Regions from separate parts of the Rhizobium sp. ARZ01 genome, predicted to be linked through region 2. Evidence: riboswitches for the same ligand, from Rfam matches in the RefSeq annotation. Region 2 holds a riboswitch; the other holds the start of a gene.
What was found. A riboswitch is a leader RNA that binds a small molecule or an ion and turns the genes downstream of it on or off. The one in region 2 is predicted to bind S-adenosylmethionine.
Positions count from the first base shown of each region.

Region 1 (15,148 bases), on a different contig from region 2:
GCAAGTGTCGTGAGCTTCACCTCGAACCCGCCGCTCAAACCCGCCTCATCAAGCAGTTGCTTGGCCTTCTCCGGATTGTAGGGGTAGAGGGGCTCGGGGCCGTAGTGCAACTGCGTTGCCGCCGACATGAGCGATGTCATGGGCTTGCCGGTATCGAAGGTGACGAGCTTGATCAGCACGTTCTTGTCGGTCGCATAGTTCAGCGCCTGGCGCACCTTGACGTCGGCGAGCGGGTTCTTCGATCCATCCTTGCGGGTGTCGCGCGTATTGATCGGCGCATAGACGATACGCGTCGACGGGAAGAGTTCCATCGTCAGGTTCGGATCGGCGCCGAGTTCGCCGACGCGGGCGAAGGGAATGAATTCAGCCGCATCGACCTCGCCGGCCTGCAGCTTCAGGATACGGGTAGCGTCATCCGGGATGACGATAAAATCGACCTGGTCGAGATAGGGGAGCGGCTTGCCGTCTTCGCCCGGACGCCAGTAGTTCGGGTTCCGCGCAAAGCTCATGCTCGATCCCTGAACACGGCTTTTCAGCGTGAACGGGCCGGAGGTGACGGGGCCGGCGGCGAAAAAGGCACGCGCCTTCTCCTGATCGTTGGCGCCGGCAGCCTTCTCGAACGCAGCCTTCGGCATGATGCCGGTGTTGAAGGTGGCGAGGATGGAGATGATCGTCGGATCCGGATTTTTCAGCGACAGCGTGATCTTGCGATCCTCGGCGCTGATCTTTTCGACGGCGCCCAGCAGGCCCGCCCAGGGGCCGAGCTCCGGATCGCGCGCACGATCGAGCGAGAAGACGACGTCGGCGCCGGTCAGTGGCGAACCATCGGAAAATTTGAGGCCGTCCTTGAGCGTCAGCGTAACTGTCCGGCCGTCCGCCGATACCTCGTATCCCTCGGCGAGGCCGGGCTCGATCATGCCATCCGGGCCATTGCGCAGAAGGGTCTCATAAAGGCCGGTCACCATCCACAGATCCGGATTGCGGTCGGCATAAACGGGGTCGATGACGGTGGAATCGTCATACCGGGCAAAGGTCATGACGCCACCGCGTTCGATTGCGAATGCGGACGTGGCGGACGCCAATCCGAGTGCCGCACCGAGAAGAATCGGCAATAAACGTTTCATTATCACTCCTCCGTTCAATGGCACGCGACGATCGGATATTGGATCCAAACTATCCGGACATTTTCCTTTGCGTCCGGACCGTCGCGAGAGCATTGTTGTTGTCTCCCCATCAAGGCGGTGCGCGCCGGTGTTACCGGCTTGCGCATCCGACTTTAGCTGAACTAAAGTTCATGGATAGACGCAAGTCAAGCGGAAAGAAGATATGACCCTCGACACTGACGAGGCGGTCGCGGCAGATGCCGGCACCCCTCCTTCCGAATTTCCGGCAGCTGCCAAGCTCGGCCCCATGCTGCGAGCGCGCCGCAAGGAAATCGGCAAGACCATGAAACAAGTTGCTGCCGAAGCTGGTCTGACAGAGGGCTTCATCAGTCAGATCGAACGGGGACTCTCGACGCCATCGCTGATTTCGCTCTACAACGTCGTCAACGCGCTCGGCACCACTGTCGATGCCTTCCTGTCGCAACCGCCACGACATTCACATTCGATGGTATCCCATGCAGGAGAGCGGCCTGGTTACAATGTAGAGACGAAGGAACGGGTTTACGAGCTGCTTGAACGTGGCTTCCCGGGTGCCAAGCTCAACGGCTGCATCACCCACATGCCGCCGGGCTATGTCTCCGAACTGACGAGCCACGAGGGTGAGGACTTCCTCTACCTGATCGAGGGCGAGATGCTCTACGAGGTCGACGGCAAGGAATACCGGCTGCGTGCCGGGGACACGCTGCATTTTCCGTCCTCCCTGCCGCATCGGGCCCGCAATGTCGGCCCGGGGCCTGCAAGGGAACTCTGGGTGGGCACCACCCGTATCATTACGGAGGACTGAGCTTCCGGCACCGCGCGAGGCTCGCGCGGTGCCGTAGAGCGTACTATTGCTTGCGCGGCCAGGTGTCGGCGAGGCGGTAGCCGGCCGGCCACGGATCGTCCGGATCGAGCATCACCTGGTGCGTGCCGGTGACCCAGGCCCGCCCGGAGATTTCCGGAACGATCGCCGGGCGACCGCCGACTGTAGTTTCGCCGACGATCCGGCAATCGAAACGCGAATCGATGATCGAATGGCCGCTGAAGCGCTGTCCGACCTTCATCAGGCCGCGGGCATGCAGCACCGCCATGCGTGCCGAACATCCCGTGCCGGTCGGCGACCTGTCGAGCTTTGCCGGCTGGATGACGACCGTGTTGCGGCCATGAAGGACGCCGTCCTTCTCTTCGACCGGCAGCGCCAGCTGGCAGAACGAGATGTGGTTCCACTCCGGGTTTTCCGGATGGGTGAAGCCAAGCTGTTCGTTGGCCGCATTGGTGATGCGGATACCGGTCTCGGCAAGCTCGCGCGCCTCATCTGGCGTTACGGAGAATCCGAGCGCGCGGGCATCGGCGATGACAAAGCTGTCGCCGCCATAGGCCGTGTCGACCGTGAGCGTTCCGAGGCCTTCCACTTCGAGCTTTGCATCGAGCTTGTCGGCGAAGGAGGGAACGTTGGTGACGGTGATGCGTTCAGCCTTGCCGTTGCGGCAGGTGGCAACCACGTCGACCAGCCCGCCGGGGGCCTCCAGAACCATCCGCGTTTCCGGCTCGACCATCGGCACGATGCCGCTGTCGAGCAGTACCGTGGAAACACAGATCGAGTTCGAGCCGGACATTGGCGGCGTGTCCTCCGGCTCCATGATGATGAAGCCCATCGTCGCCCGCGGGTCCTTCGGCGGCACCAGGAGATTGATGTGGCGGAAGACGCCGCCGCGCGGCTCGTTCAGCACGAAGTTGCGCAGGCCCTGGTCCTCCGCGATGAAGCGGCGCTGCTCCCAAACGGTCTTGCCGGGTGGCGGTGCGACGCCGCCGACGATGACGTCGCCAACCTCGCCCTCGGCGTGACAGGAAACGATGTGGATTACCTTGCTGCTGCGCATACCTCTTACTCCCTCATATCGACACGCTCCGACCGTGCTACGCATGTTTCACGAGATCGGTGACGCTTTTGAGATCCGTGCCGGCTCGGACGTTTGATGCCTCCGGGTCGGCGGAAATCACTCATAGAAATATTGGATCCAATATACAATATGAAATATGATTGAAACCTTCAGCCGCGCACGCTCTGTTGCCCGCGTGACGGATTGGACCTATGACCGAAAAATGGCAGCGGCGAACGTTGCCCTTCGCAAACTGGGGTTTGGACATATGAAGCTCGATGCCGTCGATGTCAGGCAAGCCGCGTCCGCGGCCGATATCGTCTATGAGGCGCTGCGCAAGGCCATCATCGAGGGCGATCTTGGCGAAGGCGAAAACCTCAGGCAGGACCAGATCGCGCAGATGTTCAACACCAGCCGCATCCCCGTGCGCGAAGCGCTGTCGCGGCTGGAGCAACAAGGCTTGATCACGACACAACGCTACAAGGGCGCTGTCGTCGCTGGCCTTTCGATCGAAGAGATCGAGGAAATCTTCGAATTCCGGGCAATGCTGGAAGCCGAGGTCATCCGCCTGGCAGTACCCAACATGGATCGCCGGACGCTCGACATTGCTCGGGGGTACTGCGAGGAGTTCGGCCGAGAGCCCGATCCGGCCAAATGGGGCGAGACCAACCGCAGCTTTCACTACAGTCTCTACGAAGCCGCCCGCCGGCCGTATTATCTGCAGATCGTTCGTGGTTCACTTGATCGCATCGATCGATATCTGCGAGCTCAACTCACCCTGACCGACGGCGTCATGCGAGCCAAGCGCGAGCATCAGGCGATCCTGGAGGCGTGCATGGCGAAAGATGCGGAACTCGCCTCGCAGTTGACGCGAAACCACGTTCTGGATGCTGGTCGCTCGCTCGTCGCCTTCCTGCGCGAAGAGAGGGCCTGATCAGCGGACATCGACCTTCCGTGGGCACCGAATTGGCTATTTGAGCCTGTTCGCCTCCGCGACGAAGTCGGACAGCATGGGCACATAGTCCTCGCCGCGACCGGCGTTGACGGCCAGGGCGAATGAATTGCGCACGGCCGCCCCAACAGGGTTGGCAACGCCTTCGGCGTTGGCGAAGGCGGCGAGGTAGCTCATGTCCTTGAAGCCGTTACGGATGGCAAACTTGTGGGCATTCGGGTCGCGCTCCAGAACCCAGCGAAAGAAGGTCTGGTAGAAGCCGCAATCCATCCGTCCGCCGCGGATGACGCTGTCGAAGGTTTCCGGCATCAGCCCTGCCTTGCGGCCCAGCATGAGGGCCTCCGAATAGAGCGCGGCATAGCCCATCGACAGGAAATTGTTCAGAAGCTTCATGGTGTGCCCCGTTCCCGTCGGCCCGGTGTGGATGACGCGGCCGGCGAAGCAGTCGAGGATGGGCCGGATCCGGGCGATGTCCGCATCGGCACCGCCGACCATCACGTCAAGCGTGCCGGCGGCGGCATCGGCCGGCGTGCGGCCGAGCGGCGCGTCGATCAGCGTGATCCCCTTCGCCGCGAGCTTTGCTGCAAGCGTCGTGGTGACGGACGGGTCGGAGGTGGAGCAGTCGATGATGGTGAGTACCCGGCCCGAAGCCGCGATGCCATCCGTTCCCTCGACGACATCAAGAACTTCCGGCGAGCCAGTGACGCAAAGGACGATCACGTCGCAGCGCTCCGCCATCTCGCGCGGCGACTTCGCTTCGGTCGCGCCCTTGGCGAGCAATGTCTCGAGTGGTGCGCGGTTGCGGTGCGCCATGCCGACCAGCGGATGTCCCTTTGCCAGGATGTTTGCCGCCATGCCCTGGCCCATGAACCCGAGTCCGATGAAGCCCACTGCCTGCTTGGTCATGGTCGTCTTCCTTTCGTCGTCCGCGTGCGCGCCTGTCGCCAGAATAGCAGCCGGCATTGCCGACGCGTAGAGTTGATGGTCGTTCTGTCAGTTGTTCATGAAGACGTAGTCCGTCTCCTGCCTCAGCGTTTCGCCGGGGCGTAGTACAGCTTTCGGAAAAGCTGCGTGGTTGACCGCATCAGGCCAGATCTGCGTTTCCAGGCAAAAGCCGGCAAAGGGGCCGTAGCGCCGCCCCTCGTGGCCAGGTACCGGCACGTCGAGCTTTGCGCCCGTGTAGAACTGCACGCCCGGCTCGGTGGTCCGCACCTCCATCGACACACCGGAGTTGAGGCTGCGCGCGCGAGCGACCGAGCTCTTGGCGCGACGTTCCGCAGCCAGACAGAAGTTGTGATCGAAGGCGCCGCCGCCCGCATCGGTCTGTCGACGCAACGGCGTCATTTCGCGCAAATCGAACGGCGTTCCGTCAACAGGGCGGATTTCACCGGTCGGGATGAGACGGCTGTCGACGGGCAGGTAGTGATCTGCAGCGATCATGAGGTCGTGCCCAAGTGCGTCCTCACCGCCGTCGAGATTGAAATAGCTATGCTGACAGACGTTGGCGATTGTCGCCGCGTCGCTCGTCGTTTCGTAGAGCACAGACAGAGTGCCTTCGCCGCCCAGCCGATAGGTGCAGGTGATGGTGCAATTGCCGGGGTAACCGGCGCGACCGTCAGGATCGACAATGCGCAGCACGACATGGCTTTCCGATTGTTCGACGATCTGCCAATTGCACTTTGCGATGCAGTCGCTGCCGCCATGAAGGTGAGTGACGCCATTCTCGTTCAATTCGAGCTGGTAGGCGGTTCCGTCGATTTCAAATCGGCCGTTGCCGATGCGGTTCGAATTGCGGCCGGGCGTCGCGCCGAAATAGGGGGAATGGGCGAGGTAGTCCGACAGTTTCTCGAAACCGAGCACCAGCGGCGGTGGGTGACCTGCGAGACGCAGATCCTGAATGACGGCACCCCAGGTGATGACCTGCGCCGTCAGTCCGCCGCCCGAGATCGTGATCCGATAGACCGGCTCGCCCGTCGGCATCCTGCCGAACAGTTCATTCTCCGCATTCACCGCATGTCCTCCCCGGTCTGCTACTCACATGATCGGTTTAGCCGAACCAACATCGGCAAATTGAGGCAAAACCCGAGCCGGGGCAATTATAAAATCATACTTTTGCGGGAGATTAGCGCGACAGTTCCTTCGTCGCCGACTGCAGCCCGGCAAGCGTCAGCGGAAACATGCGACCCTGCATGAGGCGGTCGATCAGTCCGATCGACTGCGTATAGGACCAATACTCCTGCTTCACGGGGTTGAGCCAGATCGACCGGTGAAAGTGCTCGGTGATTCTGGACATCCAGACCGCGCCGGCTTCCTTGTTCCAGTGCTCGACGGAGCCACCCGGATGGGTGACCTCGTAGGGGCTCATCGATGCGTCGCCCACGAAGATCACGCGATAGTCGCTGCCGTAGGTGCGGATCACGTCGAGTGTGGACGTGACGTCGACGCGCCGGCGTCGGTTATCCTTCCAGACGCCCTCGTAGATGCAGTTGTGGAAATAGAAATGCTCCAGATGCCGGAATTCGGCGCGCGCGGCCGAAAAGAGTTCCTCGACATCGCGGATATGCGAGTCCATCGACCCGCCGACGTCGAAGAACATCAGGAGCTTTACCGCATTGCGCCGCTCGGGCCGCGTGACGACATCGATATAGCCGTGCTGGGCGGTGGAGCGGATCGTGCCGGGCAGATCCAGCTCGTCCGCCGCGCCCTCGCGCACCCAGCGTCGCAGCCGCTTCAGCGCGACCTTGATGTTGCGGGTGCCGAGTTCGACGCTGTCGTCGTACTCCTTGAATTCGCGCCGGTCCCAGACCTTGACGGCGCGGCGATGCCGGGATTTGTCCTGGCCGATGCGCACGCCTTCGGGATTATAGCCGAAGGCGCCGAAGGGGGATGTGCCGGCCGTGCCGATCCACTTCGAGCCACCCTGGTGGCGTCCCTTCTGTTCGGCAAGGCGCTGGCGCAAGGTCTCCATGAGCTTGTCGAAGCCGCCAAGACTCTCGACAAGACGTTTCTCCTCAGCGGAAAGGAATTTCTCTGCCAGTTTCTGCAGCCATTCAGTGGGAACCTTGATGTCGACACCTTCCGACTCGGCACCTGATACTGGCTCAAGCCCCTTGAAGGTCTCGGCAAAGACGCGGTCGAAGCGATCGATGAAGCGTTCGTCCTTCACCAGTGCGCTGCGGGCGAGATAGTAGAAGGCCTCCACGTCGAAGTCCGCAATACCTGCTTCCATGCCTTCCAGCAGCGCCAGGAATTCCCGGAGCGTGACCGGAATCTTCGCAGCCTTGAGCGCAAGAAAAAACGGAATGAACATGGCCGTCAGAGGTTCTTCTGGTAGATGATGAACGGCGTCTTCTCGGCGATGCGGTCATAGAGGCGGCGCGCGGTCGCGTTGAACTCCTGCGTCATCCAGTGAACCTCAGGCGTGCCCGCTTCGGCAGCCTTGGCATAGACCGCCTCGATCAGCGCCCTGCCGACGCCGATGCCGCGCACTTCAGGATCGGTATAGAGATCCTGCAGGTAGCAGACATTGTTGATGGTCCAGCAGGAGCGATGGAAGAGATAGTGGGCAAGGCCGACAGGCTTGCCGTCATGGAAGGCAAGCAGGCCAGCGAATTCATTGGCGCCGCCCTCCGTCAGGCGCGCGAAAGTCGAACGATAGATCTCCTCGGGCAGCGTGGTCTCGTAGAAGGTGAGATAGTCTGTCCAGAGGCGGCGCCAATCGGGCTCGTCCGCCTGCGTGACGGGCCTGATTACGAGTCCTTCCATGCGCTATCCCTCCGAACCGATTTTCTCCAGGTCATACGGCGTCGACTGGTACATCTCGTTGATCCAGTTGCCGAACAGCAGATGCGCATGGCTTCGCCAGCGGTTCAAGGGGGCGATGGCCGGATCGTTGTGGGGGAAATAGTTCCTCGGCATCTTGATCGGAACGCCGGCGTTCACGTCGCGGAAATACTCGTCGGCCAGCGAAGTCGAGTCGTATTCCACGTGGTTGAAGACGTAGAGCCGCTTGCCCGCCTTCTCCTGCACGAAACACACGCCCGTCTCGTCGGATTCCATCAGGATCTCCAGATCCGGGCGTTTGCGGATGTCCTCGGCGCGCACCTCCGTCCAGCGGGAGACCGGGATCTGGAAATCGTCGGAAAACCCATTGAGGAAGACGGACGAGGGATTGCGGTTGTGGTGGCGGAAGACGCCGAAGGCCTTTTCGTTAAGCGTGTACTTCGGCACGCCGTGGAAGTGGTAGATCGCCGCCATCGCGCCCCAGCAGACGTTCAGCGTCGAGTGGACATTTGTCTCGGTCCAGTCGAAGATCTGCTTCATCTCGTCCCAATAGGTCACGTCCTCGTAGTCCAGCGTCTCGATCGGAGCGCCGGTGATGATGAACCCGTCGAACTTGCGATGCTTGATGTCCTCCCACGTGTCGTAGAAGGCGAGGAGGTGCTCTTCCGAGGTGTTTTTCGCCTTGTGACCGCCGATGCGCACCAGTGACAGTTCCACCTGCAGCGGGCTTGCGCCGACGAGGCGTGCCATCTGGATCTCGGTCTTGATCTTGTTCGGCATGAGATTCAGGAGCCCGATCTGCAACGGGCGGATATCCTGGCGGACAGCCACCGTCTCGGACATCACCCGCACGCCCTCATGAACGAGGGTTTCGAAAGCAGGCAGGGTATCGGGAATCTTGATGGGCATGGTTCACTCGATCAAACAAAAAAACCGGCGGCGACAAAATCGCGACCGGTCCGGGAAGATCTCTTCTCGCGGCCCTTTAGCGACTTGTTTTACGTGGCTGCAAGCCGGCCGGCCAAATCACCACGGGACATGTCTTCAATAGCGCCAGACGGCGCCGGAATCAATCGCCCGTCCCGGAACGGTTAGCCGTCGCGCCGTGCCATGAAGGCCAGCCGCTCGAACAGGTGCACGTCCTGCTCATTCTTGAGCAGGGCGCCATAGAGTTTCGGCAGCATAGTTTTTGGATCGGTGCGCAGATCGCCAGGCTCCACCTCGTCGGCGACGAGCAGCCGAATCCAGTCGAGCGCTTCGGAGGTGGACGGTCTTTTCTTCAGGCCGGGCGTTTCCCGGATTTCAAAGAAGGTGGAAAGTGCGGCCGAAAGCAACGACTTGCGGATGCCGGGATAGTGCACTTCGATGATGCGTGCCAGCGTCTCGGCGTCGGGAAAGCGGATGTAGTGGAAGAAGCAGCGGCGCAGGAAGGCGTCCGGCAGCTCCTTCTCGTTGTTGGAGGTTATGATAACGATCGGGCGGTTTGCTGCGGCAACGGTCTCGCTCGTCTCGTAGACGTGGAACTCCATGCGGTCGAGTTCCTGCAGCAGGTCATTCGGAAACTCGATATCGGCCTTGTCGATCTCGTCGATCAACAGAACGGTTTTTATTGGCGCCTCGAAGGCCTGCCAGAGCTTGCCCTTGCGGATATAGTTGCGCACGTCGTTGATGCGCTCGTCGCCGAGCTGGCTGTCACGCAGGCGGGAGACGACGTCATACTCGTAGAGGCCCTGCTGGGCCTTGGTCGTCGACTTCACGCTCCACTCGATCAGGTCGAGGCCGAGGGCGGTCGCCACCTGGCGGGCGAGTTCCGTCTTGCCAGTTCCGGGTTCACCCTTGACGAGCAGCGGACGCTCAAGCCGGATCGCCGCGTTGACGGCAACCATCAGATCCTTGTCGGCAACGTAATCGGCTGTTCCGGTAAACTGCATGCTTCTGCCCTGCTGAATTTTCGCAGGGGCCATCTAAGGGATGGCGGCATGGTCCGTAAAGGGGATAAGCCAAACGCCCTGCTCGCCGCCTTCGCGCGACGAGCAGATTTCGTGCCCGAAATTCCGGTCGAATTCCGTGGCTCAGACCACGAACTGCCCACCATTGGCCGTGATCGTCGAGCCGGTGATGAAACCGGCATCGTCGGATGCAAGGAAGAGGACGCAGCGGGCGATCTCTTCGGGCTCGCCCAACCGGCCTACGGGGATCTGCGGGATGATGCGTTCGTTCAACACCTTTTCAGGCACGGCGCGAACCATTTCCGTGCCGATATAGCCCGGGCAGATGGCATTGACGGTGATCCCCTTGGCCGCACCCTCCTGCGCTAAGGCCTTGGTGAAGCCGAGATCGCCGGCTTTGGCGGCGGAGTAGTTCACCTGCCCCATCTGGCCTTTCTGACCGTTGATGGAGGAAATGTTGATCACCCGGCCGAAACTGCGGTCGCGCATGCCCGTCCAGACCGGATGGGTCATGTTGAACAGGCCGGTCAGGTTGGTGTTGACGACCTCGCCCCATTGCTGAGGCGTCATCTTGTGGAACATCGCGTCGCGGGTGATGCCGGCATTGTTGACGAGCACCTCGATGGGGCCGAGATCTGCCTCAACCTTGGCAATGCCGTCTGCGCAAGCCTCGTAGCTCGAGACGTCCCACTTGTAGACGGAAATCCCGGTTTCGGCCTTGAAGGCGTTCGCGGCCTCATCGTTGCCGGCGTAGGTGGCGGCAACCCTATAGCCAGCCTTCTTGAGGGCCGTTGAAATGGCCGCGCCGATGCCGCGCGTACCACCTGTGACCAATGCTACCCTGCTCATGTGTGCACTCCCCTCTGATGTTTTTTCGTTGGGCCAGGGGTGCCGCTGGTAAACGCCACCCCTTGAATGCGTGCGCGACGGATGCCGGCGCTAGTGTAAGTCGAGCCTTACATACGCTCGATGCACATGGCCACGCCCATGCCGCCGCCGATGCAAAGCGTCGCCAGACCCTTGGAGACGCCACGGCGCTTCATTTCGAACAAAAGCGTGTTGAGGACGCGAGCACCGGAGGCGCCGATCGGATGGCCGATGGCGATCGCGCCGCCGTTGACGTTGACGATCGACGGATCCCAGCCGAGATCCTTGTTGACTGCGCAAGCCTGGGCGGCGAATGCCTCGTTTGCCTCAACGAGGCCGAGATCGCCAACCTTCCAGCCAGCCTTTTCCAGCGCCTTGCGCGAGGCAGGGATCGGGCCGGTGCCCATGATCTTCGGATCGACACCGGCGGTCGCCCAGGAAACGATCCGGGCGAGCGGCTGGATGCCGCGGCGGGCGGCTTCGGCTTCGCTCATGAGCAACGCCGCGGCGGCGCCATCGTTGATCCCCGATGCGTTGGCGGCGGTCACCGTACCGTCCTTGTCGAAGGCCGGCTTCAGCTTGGTCATCGCATCCAGCGTTGCACCGTGGCGGATGTATTCGTCGCTATCGACGACGATGTCGCCCTTGCGGGTCTTGATGGTGAAGGGAACGATCTCGTCCTTGAAGCGGCCTGCCTTCTGCGCGGCCTCGGCTTTGTTCTGGGAGGCGACGGCGAAGGCATCCTGCTCCTCGCGGGAAAGCTGCCACTGGCGGGCGACGTTCTCCGCCGTGATTCCCATATGGTAGCCGTAGAAGGCGTCCATCAGGCCGTCCTTGATCATCGTGTCGATCATCTTGAAGTCGCCCATCTTCACGCCGCCGCGCAGGTGCGCGCAGTGCGGCGCCATGGACATGGACTCCATGCCGCCGGCGACGATGATGTTCGCATCGCCGGTTGCGATCTGCTGCATACCGAGTGCGACGGCACGAAGGCCGGAACCGCAGAGCTGGTTCATGCCCCAGGCGGTCTTCTCTTGCGGTATGCCGGCCTTCATGGCCGCCTGCCGGGCAGGGTTCTGGCCTTCGCCTGCGGGCAGAACCTGGCCCAGGATGACTTCGTCCACGTCGCTGGCCGATACGCCGGCGCGCTCGAGGACGGCGGAAATCGCTGCTGCGCCAAGTTCATGGGCGGGCGTGTTGGCGAAGGCGCCATTGAAGGAGCCGACGGCGGTCCGGGCCGCGCTTGCGATGACGATGGACGGTGTGCTCATGGGGCTACTTCCTCACTGTTTTGGACCCGCGACCGAAGGTCCACCGCAGCTTGCGGCGGTCCCGTCCCGGGAAATCCCTTTCGGTTGCCGCGCCGGTCAACTGACCTCGCCCGGCAACCGCCTCACGGCAAAACTGGCAAAGCTTCGATGGAGAGTCAAACGCCTTATCGCCGCTCCCGCGTATGCTGCAGTCCCAAGCGGGGCGGATAAAAGTTATGTTGCGCAGCATTTTCTCACTGCAACGCACAATTAGATTGTCATACCATTATTTTTGCGGATACTCGCAGTCGACCGGAGAGCGGTTGGAATGCGGGGATGAGGAGACCCAGATGGCCAAGAATGACGGTCAGATCACGATCAAGAAATATGCAAACAGGCGGCTCTACAATACGGGAACGAGCACCTATGTGACGCTCGACGATCTCGCGGTGATGGTGAAGAAGGGGGAGAACTTCATCGTCCAGGACGCGAAATCCGGAGAGGACATCACCCACACGGTGCTGACACAGATCATCTTCGAACAGGAATCCAAGACCGGCAATACGCTTCTGCCGATCTCCTTCCTGCGCCAGCTCATAGGTTTCTACGGCGACCAGATGCAGATGGTGGTGCCGAGCTACCTCGAGCACTCGATGCAGGCCTTTACCGAGCAGCAAGTGCAGATGCGCGAGCAGATCAACAAGGCTTTCGGCGACACGCCGATCGGCAAGAACCTGCAGATGCCGATGCAGCTGGTGGAAGAGCAGGTCCGCCGCAACACCGAGATGTTCCAAAAGGCGATGCAGATGTTTTCGCCCTTCGTAAGCGCGCCGCCACCGAAGGAAACGAAGAAGGCCGAAGCCAAGGACATCGACGAACTGAAGGAGCAGCTTCGCGCGCTACAGTCGAAGCTGGACAATCTGAGCTAGGCTGACGAGCGGAAACTGGACTGTGGCCGGAGGAAACTGGCTGTTCCCGAATTCGCCTGGGTGCCCGCATTGAGGGCCCAGCGGCAAAAGAAAAGGGCCGGACAATGCCGGCCCACATTTCTCGCTATCCGGAAGCGCTTATGCGCTTTCCTTCGGCGTCAGAACCTGGCGACCGCGGTACATGCCGGTCTTCAGGTCGATGTGGTGCGGACGGCGCAGTTCGCCGGAGTTCTTGTCTTCGATGTAGCTCGGAGCCTTCAGGGCGTCGGCGGAGCGGCGCATGCCGCGCTTGGACGGGCTCGTTTTTCTTTTCGGTACAGCCATTTCACTACTCCACTGAACGGGCAAACACGTCCCAGGCCACCCAAAATGGCCGAAAAAGACATGCATCTATCTCGGAAATTTGGCGGGCTTATACATGGCAAAAACCCGCTTGACCAGTCCCCGCAAGGATTTTTTCGCTTTGTGCCGAAAGCCGTCACCGGATCTTGCCGGCTGCGCCGGCGCCGCCTCGCGACAAACAAGGGCGCTCGCTCCCAGGTGATCTGTCAGGCTTCGTCTTCCGGCACGATCCATGTCTCGGCCAATGCGGCCGCTTCCCACTTCTTCCAGGCAGGGTGAGCCATAACGCGGTCCATGTAGGCAAGCGAACCGTGGTCGGTGGTCAACTTGTAGGCATGGAAGCGATTGACGACTGGGGCATACATCGCATCCGCCGCCGAAAAGGCGCCGCACAGAAAGGGGCCTTCCCAGCGCTGTAGCGCATCGCGCCAGATCGCCTCGATCCGCGCGACGTCATCCGCAACGCCTTCCGGCAGATCGATTGCGCGCTGCGGCCGGCGAATGTTCATCGGGCAGGCGTTGCGAAGCGCGCGGAAGCCGGCGAGCATTTCCATCGAGACGGAGCGGGCCTGGGCGCGGGCTTCGCGATCTGTCGGCCAGATGCCGGCATCGGGGTAGAGCTCGGCGATATACTCGATGATCGCCAGCGACTCCCAGACCCGCACCTTGCCGTGGTGCAGCACAGGCACCCGGCCGGTGGGCGAGAGCTCCTTGAAGGCAGGATTGCCGGCGGCGAAGTCGAAGGGGATCACACGATCGGAGAAGGGGATGCCGGCCGCCTCCATCGCAATCCAGGGGCGGAAGGACCAGGAAGAGTAGTTCTTGTTGCCAATATAGAGAACGAGGTCGGACATAGGGGCTCCCTGCAGGTTCGTTGCTCCGAACCTAGAACCGCCTGCCGTTCAGCGCCAATGAAAAGGTATGAACTCAATCATAAAGGCATCTGATGTATTCGCCGGAGCGGCTGGCGCGGCGCTCGATCACGGTGGCGAGCCGCTTCAGGCCGCGCCCGGGCTTGCCGGCGTTGCGATCGATCGGGTTGGGGAGCGAAACCGCAAGCAGCGCCGCCTGCCGCCGTGACAGCTTTTTGGCGGACACGTTGAATTGGTGCTGGGCGGCCGCCTCGATCCCGTAAATGCCCGGGCCCCATTCGGCGATGTTGAGGTAAATCTCCATCAGCCGGCGCTTGCTCCAGACGAGATCAGCGGCAACAGCAAGCGGCAGCTCCAGCCCCTTGCGTACAAAGGAGCGCCCATTCCAGAGAAAGAGGTTCTTGACCGTCTGCATCGGGATCGTGCTGGCGCCGCGCGTCGCTGCGCCGTCGAGGGCGTCATTGACGACGCCGCGCATCTGCTTCCAATCGACGCCGCCATGGGCGCAGAACTGGCCGTCCTCCGACATCATCACCGATTGCACGAGAACCGGGGCGATGTCGTCGAAATCCACCCACTGGCGGTCATAGCCGTTCAGCGTAGCGAGGTCGCGCAGCATCAGCGTCGAAACGGGATGGATGAAGCCGAAAGCATAGACAGGAATCAGGAGGTAGGGCAGAGCCAGCAGCGAGATTACCGCGAGCACCGCCTTCCGCCAGCCATGTTTAAGCCGCCGGATCACGCCTCTGTCCTCGCCAGGGCCGGGTTCTGTGGCATCCAGCTGTCTGGCATCCAGTTGCGCCTCGACGCGTGTTTCCGGTGCAATCTCCAAAGGCCAGTGTCGTCCCTCTTGCCGTTCCGGGCTTTCATACCGTCGCGGCGCCCGGTTTGCCAGTGGTTGCAGAGAACTTTGCCGGCGTTTGGCGCCGCTATCCCAACCTTCGCCGTTGCCTATCGTCGCGCCCCATGCCAAAGAGCGGCCATGACCAGCCATTCCGCCCTTTTTCAGCAACGCTTGAAATCGCATGCCGAGGACGTCGAAGCCGCACTCGCGGGCCTGCTTTCGCCGAACCTGCGGGCTGGTGAATCCGCCCGCCCGGAACGGCTGATGGCGGCCATACGGCATGGTGTGCTCAACGGCGGCAAGCGGCTGCGCCCTTTCCTCGTGATCGAGTCCGCGGC
Region 1 is NZ_JACVAE010000003.1:378,198-393,345, forward strand. Features, by position in the region: gene IB238_RS19080 (ABC transporter substrate-binding protein) at 1-1,124, opposite strand, end outside; gene IB238_RS19085 (cupin domain-containing protein) at 1,327-1,947, shown strand; gene IB238_RS19090 (proline racemase family protein) at 1,991-3,022, opposite strand; gene IB238_RS19095 (GntR family transcriptional regulator) at 3,246-3,956, shown strand; gene IB238_RS19100 (NAD(P)-dependent oxidoreductase) at 3,993-4,937, opposite strand; gene IB238_RS19105 (aldose epimerase family protein) at 4,968-5,984, opposite strand; gene IB238_RS19110 (VWA domain-containing protein) at 6,097-7,284, opposite strand; gene IB238_RS19115 (GNAT family N-acetyltransferase) at 7,290-7,739, opposite strand; gene metA (homoserine O-succinyltransferase) at 7,743-8,666, opposite strand; SAM riboswitch at 8,723-8,800, opposite strand; gene IB238_RS19125 (MoxR family ATPase) at 8,849-9,688, opposite strand; gene IB238_RS19130 (beta-ketoacyl-ACP reductase) at 9,830-10,555, opposite strand; gene IB238_RS19135 (acetyl-CoA C-acetyltransferase) at 10,663-11,844, opposite strand; gene phaR (polyhydroxyalkanoate synthesis repressor PhaR) at 12,174-12,752, shown strand; gene rpmF (50S ribosomal protein L32) at 12,891-13,076, opposite strand; gene IB238_RS19150 (glutathione S-transferase family protein) at 13,301-13,948, opposite strand; gene mtgA (monofunctional biosynthetic peptidoglycan transglycosylase) at 14,022-14,762, opposite strand; gene IB238_RS19160 (polyprenyl synthetase family protein) at 14,949-15,148, shown strand, end outside.
Region 1: another riboswitch for S-adenosylmethionine. It lies ahead of metA (homoserine O-succinyltransferase); the one in region 2 lies ahead of IB238_RS15320 (O-succinylhomoserine sulfhydrylase).

Region 2 (15,148 bases):
ACCAGATCCAGTACGCCTACAATCAATTTTGGCCTCCGTTCGAAGCCCGCTCGCGGATGCCCAATCGAATGGCTTTCTGGCCGACCCTTTCCATGCTCTAAAACTTGGCCGTGACGAAGTGAGGAATGCTCATCTGCTGGCATGGTTCTTACTTTGGCGGAGCCATCACGGGCTAGGGCCGCGCCTTCTCGATAGCCTGATCGGTATAGTAGCGCGCGAGCTTGGAATTCCTCCCATCACGTCCTCAAAGCACTGCGTTGTCACAACCGAAGCGCTCGCAGACGGAGGCCGTGAGAACCGTGTCGATATTCTAATCAACGACCCAAGCATCTTTGCAATCATAGAAGTAAAGATCGATGCGAAAGAGCAGGCTTCTCAACTAGACAGATACTGTGAGATTGCCAAGCGACGATCAGGGGGCGGCCGTGGGCGGTTGTCTATCTCACACCAGATGGCCGAGCTGGGACCACGGGTTCCGTCTCGCCCGAAAAAATCGTTCAACTCTCCTGGATTGATATCGCTAGGCTTGCCAGGGCTACTCTCCGAGAAGTGGACGGACAGAGAGTGACCGCGTTTCTGGTCAATTCATTCGTTTGCCATATTGAAAAGAAAATCGGAGGAACTGCATGCAAGGTGAAAACCAGGGCCGAGAGGCTGGCGCTCTAATTCTCGACGACTTAGAGGTTTTCAACCAGTCGAAGCTCTGCTTCGAGAAAGAAGTTCAGACGGAAGTTTGGCGCCAGATCATGGCGTATCTCGAGGCATGGACCAATTCAAACAGACTATCAGGTGAGGCCGAAGCACCGACGTATTTCTTTTTTTGCCCTCCGTCCTGGAACTTAGGTGACGACCTTGGACACGTCGCGTGGTTCGAGTTTCAGCGAGAGGGGGAGGAGGACTCTTATAATGTCGCGGACCTTTGTGGTGTCGGCACAGGACGCGTGGGGCTGAGATTCAAATTCGCAACGAAATTGTTCGGCGGCCGAAGAAATTGGCTGATGATCACCAAACGGGACGAGTTTGTACAATTCATTGAGCGACTGAACTTCGCGGGCTTCGTGAGTGATACGATCGGGGAGTTGTACATGCAGGTAATAATACCACCATCAGATATCGCCGCAGCATGGAGAAGCCGGGATTGGAAGACTGCGCTTATTCCTCTTGGCGAGTCTCTCGAACTTGTTAAAGCTAATCTCGATCTCTTCATCGAGTTTGTTGATTGGGCGAGGTCGGTCTCAGGTCAACCAGATCTAGGCTCGCCAGCAGTGACTTGATAACGACTGCCGACATCCTCAAGAGGGTCAGACTGAACCTCGTGACCTTGGCCCCCAGCTTTATCCATCGACGAGCAAGGGAATGAATTTGTTCGTGGAAGAAATGGACATGGTTCAACATTTCCCAGACTTTGGAGAGATTCCTTGTCCGCTCTCTGGAATTTCGAGCACTCGAAGCCAAACTTGATATCTTCTGCCCTTTTGAGGCGCTCGGTGTCGTCGGCGCAGGCAGCGATACGGGCAGGCAGGATTTGATAGACGCGCTGGCACCCGTGCGAAAACGAAAGGGCAACCCCAAGCCTTGGTCAAAGATCTCTCAACGGGACTTGCTGACAGCAAACGATTTGGAATTGACGGACACCGTAGCGTTGGCGGGGAACGTCATCGATCCGGTAGTAAGGGGCCAGCAATGACATCAGATTCCGAAAATCGACCCGACAATTGAACATCGTGACCGCTTCACCAAAGTTCATCAAGCAGATTGCTCGCGGTCGCCAACCTTTAACGCCATTAAATCGAGTTCGCGCCGGGAGACCATTTGTTGACCTGTTCAAGCCTGCAAGACGTAGTCGCGCCTTGTTGGGGGCACGGCGGGTACGACAGCCAGCTTGACGTCGTCGACGTGAGGTGGGTGGAGTACCACCCACCGTACCCTCAAATGTGCAGCGAGGGCGACGTCGTCAATCACTACCTTCCAAGGATCGACCGGGAATTTTTTGACCGGCCTTCCCGATGAACCCAGCTTGATGTACCGCCCCCCGCGAGCCATCACAGGGTGATGACCGGTGTCGCGGGGTTGGGGGATCACTGCGAAATCGGATCAGAACTCCTCCCAGTTTTCGCGCGGGGCGACCGCAGCATTTCCGCTGCGGCCTACGGAACCTGCAACCCGCTGGATCAATGCGCGCACTGGGGAGGGGGAGCGCTCAACAGGAGCAGACTGCCGCGCCGGCTCGCGAATCTCACCGAACCGGAACTTGGCGAGCAGTTCGTTGAGTGCCGCCGCTTCAGACGCGAGGCCGTGGCTGGCCGCCGAGGACTGCTCCACCATTGCCGCATTCTGCTGCGCGCTTTGGTCCATGAGGTTCACAGCCGTGTTGATTTCTCCGAGGCCAACCGATTGCTCCCGGGCTGCATCGACAATCGCCGTGACGTGATGGCTTATCTCCTGGACTTCCGCTGCAATCGTCCTTAGCGCATTGCCGGTCTCATCGACGAGCGAGACACCGGTATTGACCTGCTCTGCCGAGCTCGTGATGAGCGACTTTATCTCCTGAGCGGCCTTCGCCGAACGCTGGGCGAGTTCGCGGACCTCCTGCGCCACGACGGCAAAGCCCTTCCCGGCGTCACCGGCACGGGCCGCTTCCACGCCAGCGTTCAGCGCAAGCAGGTTCGTCTGGAAGGCGATGTTGTCGATCACCACGATGATATTGTTGATCTCCCGAGAGGAGGCTTCAATCGCGCCCATCGCAGCGACCGTCTTTTCGACAATGACGCTGGAACGTTCGGCCTGATCACGTGCCCGTGCGACCAGGCCGCCGGCCTCGCTCGCTCTCTGGCTGGTATCCCTCACGGCTGTCGTGATCTGCTCTATTGCAGCGGCCGTCTCTTCAACCGAGGCGGCCTGCATTTCCGTTCGCTTGGAAAGATCATCAGCCGCCGCCCGGATTTGCTCCGATCCTGAATGGATGGCTGCAGCATTGTGACCGACCGACCGCAGCGCCTCCTCCAGTTTGCTTGCTGACTGATTGAAGTCAGTCCGCAGGCGGTCCAACGATTCTGCGAATACTGTCTCGATCCGATGGCCGACATTGCCTTCGGCCAGTTGGCCGAGGCCCGTACCAAGTGCGTCAACGGCCTCCTGCATTTTCCGCGCCTCGACGGCCTTTTGCGCGTCACGTTCGCGCCGCTCGCGCTCGGTCAATTCGCGTCCCTCGTTGGCTTCGGCTTCGAGGCGGCGATTGTTTAGGCCTGCTTCGCGGAACACTTCCACTGCACGCGCCATTTCACCGATCTCGTCTGTGCGCTCGACCGAAGGTATAGCGGCATCGAGATCACCTTCAGCCAGCCGGGACATTGTTTCCGTAAGCGACTGGATCGGGCGTGTGACCCGGGTCATGACAATCCAGAACGCGAAGGCGCCGAGAAGCACTGCCGCAACCAGGACTGCGGAACTGGCCATGAAGCCATTGCGCCCGCTATCCTCGATTTGTTGCGTATAGGCACCGGCGGTTTCACCGATCGCGGTTGACAGCGCCAGCAGACCGTCGATGGCCCGGGTGGCTGCGGTCATCCATTCGTCACCTGTTATCGGATAGGCGCGCACCTCTGCGCTGGCGGCGTAGACACTTTTGCGAACATCCTCGAACGTGCCAAAGAATTCGGAACGCACAGCAGCGATTGCAGGAAGGACCGACGGATCGGCGAAATCTCGGCCTGCGTAGCTCTCGATGGTCGCCCAGGATTGTTCGAGCCGTCCGCGATACTCGGAAAGGGTCGCAAGGGTGGCGTTGTCCAATTGGCTGCCGCGCGCGATTGCGCTACCGATTGCCGCACGCTCCCTCCCGGCGAATTCGCTGACGACCCACATGGCTTGCCGCAGGTCGAGGACGATCTGCGTGCGGGCAAGTGCCGTGGACGGAACGACCTGTGCCGCGATGCGCAACTGCTGGGACGACATGATCAAGGCCGTCGCTGTCGGCACCCATTGCTTAAGAACAGCCGGATTTCGCGTCGCTGCCGGCAAGGCGAGCTGCCCGTCGACTTCGCGCCGAAGCGCCGTCAATGCGCCATGGTCCTTTTGAACCTTCGAAATCAGTGCTTCCTTGTCCTTGAAGTCGGCAGAACTGCGCAGTTGTTCGAGCGCCGCGTTGAGTGCCCCATCAGCCCGCTGACGGTGCTCTTGGATCTTCGCAATCGTTTCCGGCGCCGCGCTGGCCGAGTTGGCGAACGCCGTGTTTGTCGCACCTCGCTCACTGGCAAACGCTCCTGCGCTCGCCAAGAAGAGATTTCCGATTTCATTGTTGGCGCGCATGGCCTGCGCACTGCGCATGCTTTCCCACGTCGAGACCATGTTCATACCGGCAAGGAAAAGCAGTGCTGCAATGAATGCCGACAAGATAAAAAGCAATGTGGACTGGATCGTGATTGAGATCCAACCGCCGGCATTTGTAGGACCACGCCCTGCGGTAAAATTGCCCCCGGAAATACTTGCATTCGCCATAGGAAGTCCTCTCCCACAAATCGTGGTACCTTCGAAATATTACTCAACGTGCCGTGAAGTAGTATCCTCCCGCTCTACATGAACGGTCGCCCAGGTCATGGCCAGGCGCATCCACACGGCCCTCATGCCGCATGGCTGACTACGGGCTCAGCCCGCACGCTCCTACGGTTCGGAGCCAATTGGCCGCCGCGAGTAGAACGCTTGCCCAGGAAACATCTCCTCCACCCACGGCCATCCCCGAACCGGGACCGAACCTTCAACAGACACGCAGCAATGGACGTGGCGGCCGGAGCAATGAACGGTATCGTACCGTCGCAAAGTTCGGTTAATTATTGATTACGGCGGCGCGGCAAGAAAGATTGCCTTGAATTGAGGAAAGCAAATGTCCCTCAACGCCAAGCTCAAAGCAATTGGAAGCTAAAGCACGGCGCACTTCTTTCCAATTCCACTTCGGATCGCTTGGAGGCGCCGAGCGCCCACGTACGTCGTTTGGCACCGCATGCTGTCTCGAAGTGGAACTGCCACGGGCTGGCCGGCAGCTCTCTCGGGTCATCGTCGGTCCATTTTCGCACTCAATCTGCCTGGCTCGGCACGAAGCCTAGCCAACTCCAAGGTGGTGCTTTGCCGCCATCAGACGGGACCACGGGACTTTCGTCTTTCTATCCGTAAGTGACAGGAACCACCGGGGCACCGGGGCACCGGGGCAGACCAAAGCGTGATGTCTGCCCATGCGCTTATTGATGAGTGAAAGCGCCAGGCAGGCACACTCGATCTGCTTGGACTCGACAGCGCCATTCGGGAGCCTTGATTGGCGCGAGCCCGAGCCGCCGTAGATGGCCATTCCCCGCCTCCCGGAACTGAGGCGGGGAAAGCTGGTCCTCAGATGATGAAGAAGTCGCTGTAGGCGATACCGGCGGCCTTCAGGTTCGGTGACAACACCGCGAACTGCACGGCCTTGTATGCCGAGCCGGAGCCGTCGCGGTCGAAGGACAGCGCCCCCGTCGCATCGTTGTAGATGATGCGATCGCTGGCGTCCGCCGCGGCGGTTCCGATCCGGAAGGCGCCTGCCGCCAACGCACCCGCCTTCAAGCCAAGGAAGATCGCGTCGTCCAGATGGATGAGGTCGGCCTTCGTGTCGAAGTCGCTGATCTTGTCGACATTCTTGCTACCCAGGCCGGAGTTGAAAACGAACGTGTCGCTGCCGCGCCCGCCGGTCAAGGTGTCTGCGCCCGCCCCTCCGTTCAGAACATTCTTTCCAGCATTGCCGAGCAGCACGTTGTTGAGCGAATTGCCGGTGCCACCGATATTACTGGTACCGGTCAGCATCAGGTTTTCGAGGTATGCACCGAGGGTGACGGTCGCGGAGCTTTTGACGAGGTCAATGCCGCCCTTGGCGTCCTCCTTGATCGTGTCACCACCGTCGGTGATGTAAGTGTCGTTGCCGGCCCCGCCGATCAACGTATCCTTGCCTGTCCCGCCATTCAGGACATTCCTGCCGGAATTGCCGGTCAGCGTGTTGGCGAGCGCATTACCCGTACCGTTCAGCGCTGCGGATCCGCCCAGAACGAGGTTTTCGACATTTGCCGCCAGTACAAGGCTGACGGTGGATTTCACCGTGTCCGTCCCCGCGTTGGCGTCTTCCACGACGACGTCCTTGGCGTTGTCGACGATGTAGGTGTCGTTGCCGGCACCACCCACCAGCCTGTCGGCACCCACACCACCGTTGAGTATGTTTGCGCCGACATTTCCCGTGAGCACGTTGGAGAGGGTGTTCCCGGCCCCGTTGATCGTGCCGTTACCGGTCAGTGTCAGATTTTCAACGTTTGCAGCCAGCATATAGCTCACTGACGACTTAGCGTGATCAATGCCTGCTCCCGCGCCCTCAAAGACGACATCCTGCGCGTTGTCGACGATGTAGGTATCATTGCCGAGACCGCCTTCGAGCCGGTCGGCTCCCTTGCCGCCATCGAGCACGTCGTCGCCCTCGTAGCCGAACAGCCGGTTGGAGGCGATGTTTCCGGTCAGCGTGTTGGCAAGCGTGTTGCCGTGCCCGTCGACGCCCGCGTTGCCAGCAAGAACCAGATTCTCGAAGTTGTCGTCCAGATACCAGGTGGCGCGGGTTTCGACGGTATCGACACCTTGATCGATGAACTCGGTCAGTACAACGTCAGCGTTGCCGACAAAGTAATAGTCGTCGCCCAGACCGCCGTAGACCCTACCGGCCACGGATCCACCATTCAAAGCAAGGCGGTCGCTGCCGCCCCCCATGCGAACGTCGCCATCGATGACGCCACCCACATTGAGGGTCAACCCGTCGTCACCGTCCTCGAGCAATACCGCACCGATGACGTAACCCGCGTTGGAGAAGTTGTCCCCTCCCCCGCCGAGCCGGATATTGCCGCGGATCGTACCGGTGTTGACCACCAGTTCGGTGGCAAGACCGCCGCCTACCGCGTCCTGGCTGCCCCCCAGCTTGTCGTGCGCGGCAATGGTGCCGGTATTCAAGATCGTGTTGACCTGGGCCGCGTGCGTAAGCACCTCGAGCCGACCATTGATGGTGCCGGTGTTGTTGATCGCAGCCTTGCCGGCGGCGTTCCCATAGGCCGCTACGAGACCATTCATAACCCCATTGTTGACGATATAAGTGAAGTTCGATCTGGCAACTACAGCGCTAAAGCCTCCCCCAATCGTCCCGTTGTTGGTCAGGTCGAATTGCGTCAGGAGGACATAGATGCCTTCCTGCGACCCGTAGATCTCTCCATCGTTCTCAAGTCTCAGTGTGGCCTCCACCCCTGGTGCCCAGGCCATCATCGCCGTCGACGAGCTCATGACCGAACCTGTGTCCCCGACCACAATCTTGGTATCAGTCCCCTCGCCCAGATAAACGCCGACCCCGTCCGCGAAGACGTTCCCTTCCACGATGAACTTGCGGCTGTTCGCTTTAGCGCTTGCGTCGATTGCGCCGTACACGGGTGACGTTGCAAGCGTGACACCCTCCTGTATCAGCCAGGTATCGAAGGCGGCCGAGGCTGTAATGGGTGTAGCCGAATCTTCCTTTGTAATGTGGATCGCCATTTGAGCTTCCTGCATCAACGGTTTAACCAATGCCGCAGAAGCGGCCTGCTCCGGTTGTTAGCGCGGAGCCGGGCATCGGGTTGTCACCAAGGAAACAGTCAACGGAAAATTGCGGTCGCGTGAACGCACGGCGGCGGCGACACCGCGGCCGGGTGTGTGCCGTAACTCATTCGAGCGGCATCGCGTGTCGGACGTCCAGCTTAGCTGGTGCGAAAATGCTTCGACAGTTTCAGGCCCTGGGCCTGGTAGTTGGAGCCCAGTCCGGCGCCGTAGAGGCTTTCGGGGAGTTCGAGCATACGCTCGTAGACGAGGCGACCGACGATCTGGCCGTGTTCGAGGATGAAGGGCACCTCGTGGCTGCGAACTTCGAGCACCGCGCGGCTGCCCGAACCGCCTGCGGCCGCGTGGCCGAAGCCGGGATCGAAGAAGCCGGCATAGTGGACGCGAAACTCACCGACGAGCGGATCGAACGGGGTCATCTCGGCCGCGTAGAGCGGCGGCACATGCACCGCCTCGCGCGAGACGAGGATATAGAACTCGTCCGGATCGAGGATCAGTTCGTTGCGGCCACGGCTGAAAAGCGGCTCCCAGAAATCGAACACGTCGTGCTGGTTCTTCTTGTCGACGTCGACGACCGCCGTGTGATGCTTGCCGCGATAGCCTACCAGCCCTTCCGGACCGGTTCCCACCAGGTCGATCGACAGCGCGATACCGCCGCCCGAGACGTTCGGCGTGTCGCTTGCAACAAGCGTGTCGGATGCGTGCAGGGCCAGAAGCTCGGCATCCGTCAGCAATGCATTACCGCTGCGAAAGCGGATCTGCGACAGGCGCGAGCCGCGCCGCACGACGATCGGGAAGGTGCGCGGCGATATCTCGAGGTAAAGCGGCCCCTTGTATCCGGCCGGGATCTTGTCGAATTCCTGCGCCCGATCGGTGATAACGCGCGTGAAAATGTCGAGGCGGCCGGTCGAGCTCTTCGGATTGGTCGAGGCCGACAGATCGTTCGGTAGGTCGAGGCTTTCCATCAAGGGCACGATGTAGACGCAGCCTGTCTCCAGGACCGCGCCTTCCGACAGGTCGATCACATGCAGCTTGAGCCGGTCAAGCTTGTCGGCGACAAGGTGCGAGGGGCCGGGCAAGAAGCTCGCACGAACGCGAAAAGCCTTCGAGCCAAGCCGCAGGTCAAGGCTTGCAGGCTGGATCTGATCGTCATCCAGCGCCGCCTCGCTTACGAGCCTACCGCTGTCGAACAGCCCCTTAATGGCGCGATCCGCCAGAATTCCCGTTGCACGTACCATTGACCTATCCTTTAAACTGGCCGACAAAACCAAATGCCGGCAATTGACGCAAGCACCGCCAGGCAGTATGGACCGGATATCCCGTGGTGATTTGGCCGGTCGGCTTGCAGCCACGTTAAACAAGTAGCTAAAAAGGCCGGGTGTCCAACCGGCCTGCTTTTGCGGCCGGTTTTTTTGTTTGGAAGGCTATATCACATGAGCAAGTCCTGGCGCCCGGCAACTCAACTCGTCCATGGCGGCACCACCCGTTCGCAGCATGCTGAAACCTCCGAGGCGATTTTCCTGACGCAGGGCTTCGTCTACGAAACCTCGGAAGCCGCCGAAGCCCGCTTCAAGGGCGAGACGGAAGGCTTTATCTACGCCCGCTACGGTAGCCCGACCAACGACATGTTCGAGCGACGCATGTGCCTTCTCGAAGGGGCCGAGGAAGGTCGCGCCATGGCTTCCGGCATGGCGGCGGTCGCAGCTGCGATCCTTTGCCAGGTCAAGGCCGGCGATCACATCGTTGCCGCCCGCGCCCTGTTCGGCTCCTGCCGATGGGTGGTCGAGACGCTGGCGCCGAAATACGGCGTAGAGTGTACGCTCGTCGACGGGCGCGATCTCGCCAACTGGGAAAAGGCGATCCAGAAGAACACCAAGGTCTTCTTCCTCGAAAGCCCGACGAACCCGACACTCGAGGTGGTCGACATCGCCGGCGTGGCAAAGCTCGCAAACCACATCGGCGCCAAGGTCGTGGTCGACAACGTCTTTGCAACCCCGCTGTTCCAGAAGCCGCTCGAACTCGGTGCGCATGTGGTCGTCTACTCGGCCACCAAGCACATCGATGGTCAGGGCCGCTGCCTCGGCGGCATCGTGCTGTCCGACAAGCAGTGGGTGGAGGAGAACCTGCAGGAATACTTCCGCCACACCGGCCCGGCCATGTCGCCGTTCAATGCCTGGACGCTGCTGAAGGGGATCGAGACGCTGCCACTGCGCGTCCGGCAGCAGACGGAGAACGCGTCGCGCATCGCCGATTTCCTTGCCGATCATCCGAAGGTCGCCCGTGTCATCTATCCCGGCCGCAAGGATCACCCCCAGGCCGACATCATCGCCAAGCAGATGACTGGCGGTTCGACGCTGATCTGCATTGAGCTGAAGGGCGGCAAGGAAGCGGCATTCGCGCTGCAGAACGCACTCGAGATCGTCGAGATCTCCAACAATCTCGGCGACGCCAAGAGCCTGATCACCCATCCGGGCACGACGACGCACAAGAACCTGACCGATGAGGCCCGCGCGGAGCTCGGCATTTCGCCCGGCACGATCCGCTTCTCAGCCGGCATCGAAGACAGCGAGGATCTGCTCGCTGACTTCGCTCAGGCGCTGGAGAAGGTAAAGGCCTGACAGCGCGCATCACCGCCTGCCCGGCAGGCGCTGGATCTCAAGCCGGATCAACAAGAGCGACGGACGTTCGAATGGACCCCATTTGGACGCCCGTCACTGCAAGTTTGCTTGACGATAGACAATTGTCTTGATCCGATTGCACAGGACGTGCCAACGAAAGGTCGGAGCGTCAACGTTCGACAGCACCATCAACTACGCAGGCGCAGTCGGACGCATCAGCCAGCATCAAACCAGCAGCAGCAACCCCTCAGAGCTCAAGGCGTTGGAATGTACAGAGCGCTTACCCGCGACATAGAGGTGACCGTCGAGCCCTACTTCCTGGAGGAGCAATCCGATCCGGACGACAGCCGCTACGTCTGGGGATACCGCATCGTGATTGCCAACCATTCGGATATCTCGGTCAAGCTGATAACCCGCTACTGGAACATCACCGACCAGAACGGGATCGTGGACGAAGTCAGCGGCCCCGGCGTCGTCGGCGAGCAGCCGGTACTTGGGCCGGGAGATACCTACGAGTACTCCTCCGGCTGTCCGCTCGATACACCATCCGGCGTCATGTTCGGCCACTACCAGATGGAAACACCGGCGGGGGAAGCGTTCGACGTCGCCATTCCTGCCTTTTCGCTTGATGCGCCGGGACAGACGCGCACGCTGAACTGAATTTGCCGACGCCCCGACGCAAGAGCCCGCTACCGGTCACCTTCCGGTGAGTGACTGCTACATTGCGCTGTCGCTGTTAAAGATATCGGCCATGACCCTCCAGTTGTCGCCCGCCTTTTTCCAAACGACGACGTATTTTCCCTTATCGTGGACGGGCTTGTCGGTCGTGAATCCGAGCTCGTAGGTTCCGATCTCATAGGCAATGTCACCCGATTGGGCGACTTCGACAAGGGAAGGGGAAAAGATGAGCGAAAAATCCTTCATGCCGACGAGGCCCTTCCAGGCCGCCTCAACAGCACTTCGTCCCTTGGCGATCGGCATGCCCGGTGCCAAGACCGCCCCGTCTTCGGCATAGAACTCGGCAATGGCCTTCGGGTCTTTGGTCGCGACGGCCTTCAGCCACGTCTCGTCAATCTTCATAATCTGCTGCCTGTTGTCGTCCGAACTGGCGACCGGCATATCAGCCGCCATCACGACGCCGACGGTCAGCGGCACGAGAAAGGCAATTGCGCGTATCATGGCCTCCTCCTCGACGAGCGCGGCGGCCACAGAAAGCGGTCACCGCGATCGTACTGTCCATCATGCGCGCGACTCTAACATAAAAGCGGACGCCGGGGCAGGCGTCCGCTTCTGCAAATCGGGACGGAGTGCGTCAGACGGCGGCGACCTCGCCGATCTCGAACCGATAGGTCGTCGAGCAGAATTCGCAGGTGGCGGAAATCTGGCCGTCCGTCGCAGCGTGCTCGATCTCCTCGGCCGAAAGCCCAGAAAGAACGGCCTTGAGCTTTTCGCGCGAACAGGCGCAGCGATCGAATACCTGCTGTGGCGAGTAGACCCGCACACCGCGCTCATGGAAAAGCCGGTACAACAGGCGCTCGGTTCCGACATTCGGGTCCGTCAACTCGTCGGCATCGATCGTCTCGACCAGTGACCGGGCTTCCGCCCACTTGTCGTCTTCGCCGATCTTGTGACCAATTTCATCACCATCGCCACCGGGCAAGTCCGCCTGGCGCATACGCTCAGGCGACTCCGGGAGGAACTGCGCCACCATGCCGCCCGCACGCCAGCGGTGACGCGAATTGCCGTTACCATCACGATCGAAGAGCTCGGCAACGCCCAGACGCACGCGGGTTGGAATCTGCTCAGACTGGCGGAAATAGACGCCGGCGATCTCCTCTAGTGTGTGGCCGTCCAGCGCCACGATACCCTGATAGCGCTGAGTATAGGCGCCCTGGTCTATGGTGAAAGCGAGTATGCCCTTGCCGAGCAGTTCATGCGGGGCGGCCTTGCCGGCTTTCACCGCGGCTTCCAGCGCGTCGGCATCGTAGCGGGCATAAGCGCGCACGTTCTCGGGGCTGGAAAAATCCGCCACGAGCAGATCGACAGGACCATCGCTCTTCGTTTGCAGGATTAGCTTGCCATCGAACTTCAGCGACGTGCCAAGCAGGACCGTCAGGACGATCGCTTCGGCCAGAAGGCGCGCGACGGGCTGCGGGTAATCGTGCCGCTCGAGAATCGCGTCAAGCATCGGCCCGAGCTGGACCGCACGGCCACGCACGTCGAGGCCTTCCACCTGGAACGGCACGACGTGATCGTCGCCGGCAAAATCGAGTTCGCCAAGTTTAGGGGCTGGCTGGGCCATTATCTGCTCCTTCAACGCCAAAACCCGCCTCAGGCGGATGCTGCTCACATCTGCCTGCGGCGAGTGCGTTCTTCAGTGATACTGCGCATGACCGCCGGGATGATCCGGCGGGGCGACGCCAACCACAGGCGCCGCGGCGATATCGGGTTCGCGCCATAGATCGTGGCACTTGCAGGCGTTTTCAATAGGCGCGAACCACCGGTCAAATGACGTTCAGGCACCAGGCAAGGATGGACTTCTGCGCGTGCAGGCGGTTTTCCGCCTCATCGAAAACGACAGACTGCGGTCCGTCGATGACCTCGTTGGTGACTTCCTCACCGCGGTGCGCCGGCAGGCAGTGCATGAAGAGCGCGTCCTTGTCGGCCTTCGCCATCAGCGCCTCGTTCACCTGGAACGGCTGGAAAACGTTGTGGCCACGGGCGCGATGCTCCTGGTTCATCGACACCCAGCAGTCGGTGACCACGCAATCGGCACCGGCGACGGCCTGGTCGGCATCATGGCTAAGCACGATATCGCCGCCATTGTTGCGTGCCCAGTTGAGGATCTTGTCTTCCGGCTCGGAGCCGAGCGGCACGGCCATATTCATTCGGTAGCCGAAGCGGGCAGCCCCCTCCACAAATGAATGGAGCACGTTGTTGCCGTCGCCCGTCCAGGCGATCGTCCGCCCCTTCACCGGCCCGCGATGTTCCTCGAAGGTCATGATGTCGGCCATAATCTGGCAGGGATGCGTCAGGTCCGTCAGCGCGTTGATCACCGGCACGGTCGCGTATTCTGCAAGCTCGAGCAGGCGGGAATGGTCCGTCGTACGGATCATGATCGCATCGACATAGCGCGAAAGTACCTTCGCCGTGTCGCCGATCGTCTCGGCGCGGCCAAGCTGCATTTCGGTACCCGACAGGAACAGTGTCTCGCCGCCGAGCTGGCGCATGCCCACGTCGAACGATACGCGCGTGCGTGTCGAGGGCTTTTCGAAGATCATCGCGAGCATCTTGCCGGCGAGCGGCTTGTCGGCCGTTCCGGCCTTGGTCGCTGCCTTTCGCACCTTGGCGTCATCCATGATCGTGCGAAGGTTCTCAGCCGTCATCGCAGAGAGGTCGAGGAAGTGTCTGGCCATGCTGTCAGTCCTGCTGTTTTACCCTCGGCGTCGCCTCAGGCCTGCTTTTTCTCGGCACTCAATTTTTCCGCCGCCCGTTCGATCCGCGCCAGGCCCTCGCGAGCCTCCTCGGCCGTCGTGATCAGCGGCGGCAGCAGCCGCAACACGTTGTCGCCGGCCGGAACGAGCAGCATATGCTCGGCGCGAACCGCCTTCAGCAAATCCGCCGATGGAACCTTGGCCTTGATGCCGAGCATCAGGCCCTCGCCGCGGATATCCTCGATGATATCCGGAAAACGGTCCTTCAACGAGGCCAGTCCCTGGCGGAGCACCAGCGCGACGTCACGAACATGGGCGAGGAACCCCTCTTCCAGCACGACATCAAGGACGGCGTTGCCCACGGCCATTGCCAGCGGGTTACCGCCATATGTCGAACCGTGGGTGCCGGCCACCATGCCGGAAGCCGCTTCCGCGGTCGCAAGGCATGCGCCGAGCGGAAAGCCACCGCCAATACCCTTGGCAACGGCCATGATATCAGGTGTGATCCCTGCCCATTCATGGGCGAAGAACTTGCCCGTGCGGCCGACGCCGCTCTGCACTTCGTCGAGGATCAGGAGCAGGCCGAACTCGTCGCAAAGCGCCCGCAACTCCCGCAGGAATTCGTTCGACACGACGCGGATGCCGCCCTCGCCCTGCACCGGCTCGATCAGGATCGCCGCAGTTTCTTCGGTTATCGCGTTCTTGACGGCAGCGATATCGCCGAAAGGCACCTGGTAGAAACCGGGCGCCTTCGGCCCGAAGCCTTCGAGATATTTCTCCTGGCCGCCGGCGGCAATCGTCGCAAGCGTACGGCCATGGAAGGCACCCTCGAAGGTGATGACATGGAACTTGCCGGGATGACCCTTGGCGAAATGATAGCGCCGTGCCGTCTTGATCGCGCATTCCAGCGCCTCGGCGCCGGAATTGGTGAAGAACACCTTATCGGCAAAGGTCGCCTCCGTCAGCCGCTTGCCGAGCGTTTCCTGTCCAGGAACCTCGTACAGGTTCGACAGATGCCAGACCTTGTCGGCCTGTGCCTTCAGGCTCTCGACCAGATGAGGATGGGCATGCCCCAGCGAATTGACCGCGACGCCGGCTGCAAAATCGAGATAGCGCGAACCATCCTCCGCGATCAGCCAGACGCCCTCGCCGCGCTCGAAACGCAGCGGCGCACGCAGATAGGTCTCGTAAAGCGGCGTGGCATCAGCCATGGCGCGTATCTCCTTCGCAGCGGATGCGGAATACAGTTCCCGGGCTTGTCTTTTCCTCACGGGAAAAATCGAAAATGCCGCCTTTCGGCGGCGGCCGCACTATCTGCATTTCAGGGGCCGATGTCAACAAAAGGACGCAACGTCAATCGGCCTTAACATACCGCTGCGTGACGATTCACAACACTCGATGGAAGTGTCGCAAGTGAGTCACACCTTACGAGCAAGTTGGGGAAAACTGGAAAATCGAATCGGC
Region 2 is NZ_JACVAE010000002.1:241,035-256,182, forward strand. Features, by position in the region: gene IB238_RS15300 (hypothetical protein) at 627-1,274, shown strand; gene IB238_RS24980 (methyl-accepting chemotaxis protein) at 2,095-4,497, opposite strand; gene IB238_RS15310 (calcium-binding protein) at 5,377-7,572, opposite strand; gene IB238_RS15315 (2'-deoxycytidine 5'-triphosphate deaminase) at 7,773-8,870, opposite strand; SAM riboswitch at 8,944-9,022, shown strand; gene IB238_RS15320 (O-succinylhomoserine sulfhydrylase) at 9,066-10,250, shown strand; gene apaG (Co2+/Mg2+ efflux protein ApaG) at 10,518-10,910, shown strand; gene IB238_RS15330 (SgcJ/EcaC family oxidoreductase) at 10,968-11,429, opposite strand; gene IB238_RS15335 (Hsp33 family molecular chaperone) at 11,563-12,552, opposite strand; gene argF (ornithine carbamoyltransferase) at 12,755-13,666, opposite strand; gene IB238_RS15345 (aspartate aminotransferase family protein) at 13,702-14,895, opposite strand.